Saccharicrinis fermentans DSM 9555 = JCM 21142: one gene and its partner. The protein of the gene in region 1 binds, or shares a complex with, the protein of each later gene. Links are inferred from orthologs where the notes say so. Each region holds a gene or a part of one and is shown in the gene's direction. Other genes may lie near its edges. The genes, in order: scpA and meaB.

The links.
Region 2: the proteins of scpA (region 1) and meaB are in contact, whole or in part, in a crystal structure (PDB 8DPB), measured with the Methylorubrum extorquens proteins. The link is inferred for Saccharicrinis fermentans DSM 9555 = JCM 21142 from one-to-one orthologs. Residues at the interface, in SOR27001.1 of Methylorubrum extorquens: Glu577, Glu578, Asn579, Asp580, Gly581, Arg582, Arg583, Arg585, His596, Ala604, Ser605, Ala608, Asp609, Gly611, Phe612, Asp613, Val614, Asp615, Ile616, Gly617, Pro618, Leu619, Glu625, Arg628, Gln629, Val631, Glu632, Asn633, Asp634, Glu661; in SOR26638.1 of Methylorubrum extorquens: Arg20, Ala21, Ala24, Arg25, Thr28, Ser32, Arg33, Arg34, His37, Thr98, Gly99, Gly100, Ser101, Ile102, Leu103, Lys106, Thr107, Ala110, Ala113, Ile114, Asp115, Arg116, Ala118, Phe119, Ile120, Arg121, Pro122, Pro124.

Annotation. Positions count from the first base shown.
Region 1 is NZ_KI912107.1:4,078,544-4,081,793, forward strand. What follows is about bases 201-3,115. They hold scpA (methylmalonyl-CoA mutase), read left to right. Parts: upstream 201-535; coding sequence 536-2,695; downstream 2,696-3,115. Other genes in these bases: mutA (methylmalonyl-CoA mutase small subunit), read left to right, coding at 201-446; CYTFE_RS0116625 (hypothetical protein), read right to left, coding at 2,782-3,115. In the rest of the region: more of mutA, read left to right, coding at 1-200; more of CYTFE_RS0116625, read right to left, coding at 3,116-3,207. UniProt on the Escherichia coli protein: Catalyzes the interconversion of succinyl-CoA and methylmalonyl-CoA. Could be part of a pathway that converts succinate to propionate.
Region 2 is NZ_KI912107.1:3,413,668-3,416,914, forward strand. What follows is about bases 97-3,008. They hold meaB (methylmalonyl Co-A mutase-associated GTPase MeaB), read left to right. Parts: upstream 97-949; coding sequence 950-2,068; downstream 2,069-3,008. Other genes in these bases: CYTFE_RS0113895 (DUF1573 domain-containing protein), read left to right, coding at 97-814; CYTFE_RS0113905 (TlpA disulfide reductase family protein), read left to right, coding at 2,116-3,008. Also shown: more of CYTFE_RS0113895, read left to right, coding at 1-96; more of CYTFE_RS0113905, read left to right, coding at 3,009-3,213. UniProt on the Escherichia coli protein: Binds and hydrolyzes GTP. Likely functions as a G-protein chaperone that assists AdoCbl cofactor delivery to the methylmalonyl-CoA mutase (MCM) ScpA and reactivation of the enzyme during catalysis.

The DNA of each region.
Region 1 (3,250 bases):
TTGAGCCTATTGTCAGGTTCCGTGGTGCCGAAGAGTTTGAGGCCCTTCGTCTAGCCACTGAAAAATCAGGTAAAACACCTAAAGTGTTTATGCTTACTTATGGTAATCTGAATATGCGTTTGGCACGTTCACAGTTCTCTGCGAACTTTTTTGCCTGTGCTGGTTATCAGATTATTGACAACAACGGTTTTGATACTGTTGAAGCCGGAGTTGAAGCCGCCAAGGCTGCCAAAGCCGATATTATTGTTCTTTGCTCATCAGATGACGAATATGTAGATGCTGCTCCAGCAGCCTTTAAAGCTATTAATGGAGACGCTATCTTTGTAGTTGCCGGCGCACCCAAATGCACTGACGATCTCAAAGCACAAGGCATCACTAATTTTATTAATGTACGCTCTAACGTTCTTGAAACACTTCAAGGATTTAGTAAAGAACTAGGTTTGTAAATCGAACACGGAGTCAGCAACACAGAAATAAATAAACATTTCTTTCTGTTTCACTGCACCTCAGTGTTCATCTAATAATCTAAAACAAAATGGCAAGACCAGATTTTAAAAATATAGATTTCAAAAAAAGTTCTCCTTGTGGTGGTGTTAAAGCCAAAGAGTGGGAGAAAAAACATGGGATAAAAAAAGACTGGGTAACCCCAGAACGCATCCCTGTAAAAAGTGTATACTCAGCAACCGACTTGGAAGGAATGGAGCATTTAAATTATGCAGCAGGTCTTCCTCCATACCTACGCGGACCATACTCAGGTATGTATGCCATGCGTCCATGGACTATTCGTCAGTATGCTGGATTTTCCACTGCGGAGGAATCCAACGCCTTTTATAAAAGAAACCTTGCTGCCGGACAAAAAGGATTGTCTGTTGCATTTGACTTGGCCACACACCGTGGTTACGATTCAGACCACGAACGAGTAGAAGGAGATGTAGGTAAAGCAGGTGTAGCGATCGACTCTATCAAGGACATGCGTATTCTATTTGATGGTATTCCATTAAATAAAATGTCGGTATCCATGACCATGAACGGAGCCGTTCTACCGGTATTGGCCTTTTATATTGTAGCAGGCTTAGAGCAGGGCGCTAAGTTGGAAGAGCTTTCCGGAACAATCCAGAATGATATTCTAAAAGAATTTATGGTGCGTAACACTTACATCTACCCACCAAAATTCTCCATGAAAATCATTGCTGATATCTTTGAGTACACATCTAAAAACATGCCTAAGTTCAACTCTATATCTATCTCAGGTTACCACATGCAAGAAGCGGGTGCAACTGCAGATATTGAGTTAGCATATACATTAGCCGATGGTTTAGAATACCTACGTGCCGGTGTTAATGCAGGAATGGACATCGATGCCTTTGCACCTCGCTTATCCTTTTTCTGGGCTATCGGCATGAACCACTTTATGGAGATTGCTAAGATGCGAGCAGGCCGTATGTTATGGGCTAAGATTGTAAAAAAATTCAATCCTAAGAATCCCAAATCATTGGCTTTACGTACGCACTCACAAACTTCAGGGTGGTCATTAACAGAGCAAGATCCATTCAACAACGTAGGTCGTACTTGTATCGAAGCCATGGCATCTGCCCTTGGACATACACAGTCGTTACACACCAATGCGCTTGATGAGGCTATTGCATTACCTACAGACTTCTCTGCACGTATTGCTCGTAACACACAAATTTACATCCAAGAAGAAACGCAAATCACCAAATCGGTTGATCCATGGGCCGGTTCTTACTATGTTGAATCATTGACCAACGAACTAGTAGAGAAAGCCTGGGCATTAATTGAAGAAGTTGAAGAGCTAGGTGGAATGGCAAAAGCCATTGAGAGTGGTGTACCTAAAATGCGTATCGAAGAAGCTGCGGCGCGCACGCAAGCAAAAATTGATGCCGGAACACAGACCATTGTAGGTACCAACAAATATCGTTTGGAAAAAGAAGATCCAATCGACATTTTGGATATTGACAACTCTGCTGTACGTCTTTCTCAAATAGAACGCTTAAAACAATTAAAAGCTGAGCGTAACGAAGAAGACTGTCAAGCCGCGCTTGCTGCCATCACCAAAGCTGTAGAAACAGAAAAAGGCAACTTGCTTGAATTAGCAGTTGATGCTGCTCAAAAAGGTGCTTCGCTAGGTGAAATTTCTGATGCATGTGAAACAATCGTAGGTAGATATAAAGCTGTGATCCGTTCTATTAGTGGTGTTTATTCCAGCGAAGCAGGAAAAGACAAAGAGTTTGAAAAAGCTTGTGGTTTAGCCAAGCAGTTTGCAGAGAAAGTAGGTCGTCAACCTCGTATTATGGTGGCTAAAATGGGACAAGACGGTCATGACCGTGGTGCCAAAGTAGTAGCAACAGGATACGCTGACATAGGTTTCGACGTGGATATGGGACCATTATTCCAGACTCCTGCCGAATCGGCCAAACAAGCTGTTGAAAATGACGTTCACGTAGTGGGAGTCTCTTCATTAGCTGCAGGTCATAAGACTTTAGTTCCTCAGATCATTGCGGAACTTAAGAAACTAGGACGTGAAGATATCATGGTTATCTGTGGTGGTGTAATTCCCGCACAAGATTATGATTTCCTTTACAAAGCAGGAGCCGTAGCTATCTTTGGACCTGGAACATCTGTATCTAAAGCTGCTACCGAAATCTTGAATCTATTACTTCAAGCAGCAGACTAAATAGTCGTATTTTCTAAAATTCTAATACAAAAAAGCCATCCCGAAGAACCGGGATGGCTTTTTCATTATACGCGCAATTCAATATTTTATCTTTTTATAAAATAAATCCGTTCGCCTTCTTCCTTAATATCATAATCATTTATTACATCATCATTAAATATCAATTCAACTTGAGTAACAGGATCTTTAGATTTCCAAAATCCATTTATCTGATCCGATTTCGCTACAATTTTCTCCACGTAACTCCCATCAGACATACGTTTTACAACAGTGTCCAGCACCACATGGTAATCAATTACAAACTGAGAAGTACTTTTCAGATTAATACTCGCTTTCTGCCTATCCATTCCCTTTATAAATACCAAGGTATCTTTGTTGGACACATTTTTATTAATATCATTGCTTAAAAAACAATATATCTTTTTTCTTTTCGTCGTTGTGTTTTGTTGGGCAAACATACATATGGTTCCCAAAGAAACCATCATCGCCAAAATAATTTTCACTTTCATCATCAAAGGATTATACCCATTAAATTCTTACATCTTAGATAAGTCC
Region 2 (3,247 bases), 660 kb from region 1 along the record:
TGGAAACTTTAATAAAACCATTACAGTAACAGCCAATACCGCGAACCCCAATACGGTTTTAAGAATCACAGGCAATGTAACACCTCGTCCCAAGACGCTGGAAGATATTTACCCAAGAGAGGTAGGCCCCTTGCGTTTTAAAACCACACACATTAGTTTCACGCGCATACAACCCAAAGAAAAAAAGAGTGAAACCATTGAATTTGTCAACACCTCCGATCAAACCATTACTTTAGATTTTGACCGAGTACCGAAACATATTAGTTTGGTAGCCAAGCATCAGGACAATTCATCAGGGAGCAATATCAATACATTTAAACCCGGTGAGAAAGGAAATATTACCGCAACTTATAATGCAGCTATCAAAAATGATTGGGGCTTTGTATACGATCAGGTATTTTTAAAAATCAACGGCGAAACAAATTATAAAAACCGCATCAGTGTCAATGCCAATATCCAGGAAGATTTTTCTAGCTGGAGCCAAGAACAAAAAGCAAAAGCAGCAAAAATAAGTGTAGACAATAAAATATTTGACTTTGGTGAGATTAAGCAAGGAGAAAAAGCCAAACACACTTATTATATTACCAACACAGGAAAATCAGATTTATTAATCCGTAAGGTAAAAGCATCGTGCGGGTGTACAGCTATTAAGCCAGCAAAAACAACTATTGCACCTGGAGAAAAAACAGCGATTACTGCAGAGTTTAATTCAGCCGGCAAAAGCGGTCGCCAAAATAAATCAATTACAGTAATTACCAACGATCCTTTGGCCAGCAGCACACTTTTGAGAATACAAGGTACTGTTACCAAGTAATATCATTTGATAACGAAAGGCTACAAATGAATATAAAAACGGAACACCTTCCAGTATGAGGCGTTCCGTTTTTTGCTTAAAAAAGTGACAATTAATGTGGATTTAATGTAAATTCGCAACAAATTTATTGCAGCAATGATTAACGACGACCATCATCATATTGAAAATGACGCCCTTTATAGTAACTTAAACGTTAATAAGGGAGTAGAGAATGTTGAGACGGTTAACGCAGATGCGGCTCAACGATTCCTACAGAAAAAAAGGAAATTACCCAGCGTTGATGAATTCTTCGAAGGCATCCGCAGAGGTGACATTACCTTATTGAGCCAAGCGGTTACCCTTGTGGAAAGTGCCCGCCCGGATCACCATAAGGTGGCCCAGCAGGTCATAGAAAAATGCCTACCCTATTCTGGGAAGTCCATTCGTTTGGGTATTACAGGGGTTCCTGGAGCAGGAAAAAGTACAGCTATAGAAGCATTAGGAATGCATATTATAAAACAAGGCGGAAAGCTGGCCGTTCTGGCCATTGATCCCAGCAGCGAAAGATCCAAAGGAAGCATTCTAGGTGACAAAACACGCATGGAAGAGCTTTCCTCTCAGTCTAACGCATACATCCGTCCTTCACCCTCCGCGGGCTCACTGGGTGGTGTTGCCCGCAAAACACGAGAAACAATAATACTATGTGAGGCAGCTGGATTTGATACTATTTTTATTGAGACCGTAGGAGTAGGTCAATCAGAAACAGCCGTACATTCCATGGTTGATTTCTTTTTATTGATCATGCTGGCTGGTGCAGGTGACGAACTACAAGGTATTAAACGCGGCATCATGGAGATGGCCGATGCCATCGTTATCAACAAAGCAGATGGCAACAATATTCATCGCGCCAATTTGGCCAAGACAGAATACGCCAGTGCACTTCACCTTTTTCCACCTACACAATCAGGGTGGATACCCAGGGTTGAAACTTGTTCGGCTCTTGAAAAAACAGGGATAAATGAGATATGGGACATGGTAAAAGAATACGTTGAAAAGACAAACAAAAACGGATATTTTTCGTACCGAAGAAATGAACAGTCGCAATACTGGATGTTCGAATCAATCAACGAAAATTTAAAATCCAACTTTTACAACAATCCTGAATTAGCAACATTAACAGAATCGTACAAACAAAAAGTATTAAACGACGAGATAAGTTCGTTTAAGGCAGCCCAAGAGTTGCTAAATAAATATTTCAATAAAATAAACCAATAAGTATTTTCAACCGGGTATAAATAAGCTTACCCTTAAAAAGAATCAGAATGAAAAACATTTTTTTAGTGGCAATGATGGCCATTATTTTCGCTGCTTGTCAGCCAACAACTTTCACTATCAACGGTACTATCGAAGGTGTTACCGAAGGGAAAGCGATCTTAAAGAACATAGTGGACGGAAGGCCTGCATCATTGGACACAGCTGATATCGTAGAGGGCAAGTTTACCTTTACAGGAACTGTAGATGAGCCTGAATTATATTTAATTTTTGTTGAAAACAACAATACTCCTATTGTGTTCTTTGGCGAGAATGCCAACATTAACATCGAAGCCAATGCCAACAATATGCAGGAAGCAGTTGTTTCTGGCTCAGACATTACGGATGTGTACACCAGCTTTGTCAATAAAGTTCCGGGAAAAACACGTTTAGAAGAAATCAACTCTGAATATCAAAAAGCGATGGGAGCTGGAGATCAGGCTTCACAACAAGCGCTACGCGATGAGGCAAATGAATTGATGGAAGAACAAAAAGCCTATTTTCTTGATTTTATCAAAAACAACACCAACAGCATTGTAGGTGCCTATATGGCTATGCAGGCTATTAGCGAATTCGACATGGAAGAATTTAAAGCCCTTACCGCTGAATTCGAAGCCAATTTAGGTGACAGTAAGTATGTTACCAATTTGAAAAAAGCCTTGGAACCAATGGAAAAAGCAGCCGCTGCTGCCATGGCCACCGAAATAGGCGCCATTGCTCCAGACTTTACTCTACAGTCTGTTAATGGTGACGAAGTAACTCTTTCTTCGTTCAAGGGCAAATATCTTTTGGTTGACTTTTGGGCTTCATGGTGCAAGCCTTGTCGCGAAGAAAACCCCAATGTTATTAATGCTTATGCCGAGTTCGCTGCAAAAGGATTTGAAGTATTAAGCGTGTCATTAGACAGAGACCAGGATGCATGGAAAAAAGCCATTAAAGACGATGGGCTAGTATGGACACAAGTAATCGACGGAGAAGGCAATACAGCCAACACTTATGGTGTTACAAGCATTCCTTTCACCTTATTACTTGACAAAGAAGGAAAGATCATTGCTAAAAATCTAAGAGGAGAAGCTCTTAGTCATAAATTGTCCGAGTTACTGAACTAATAACTCACACCTGTCAAACATAGATATTACTTGA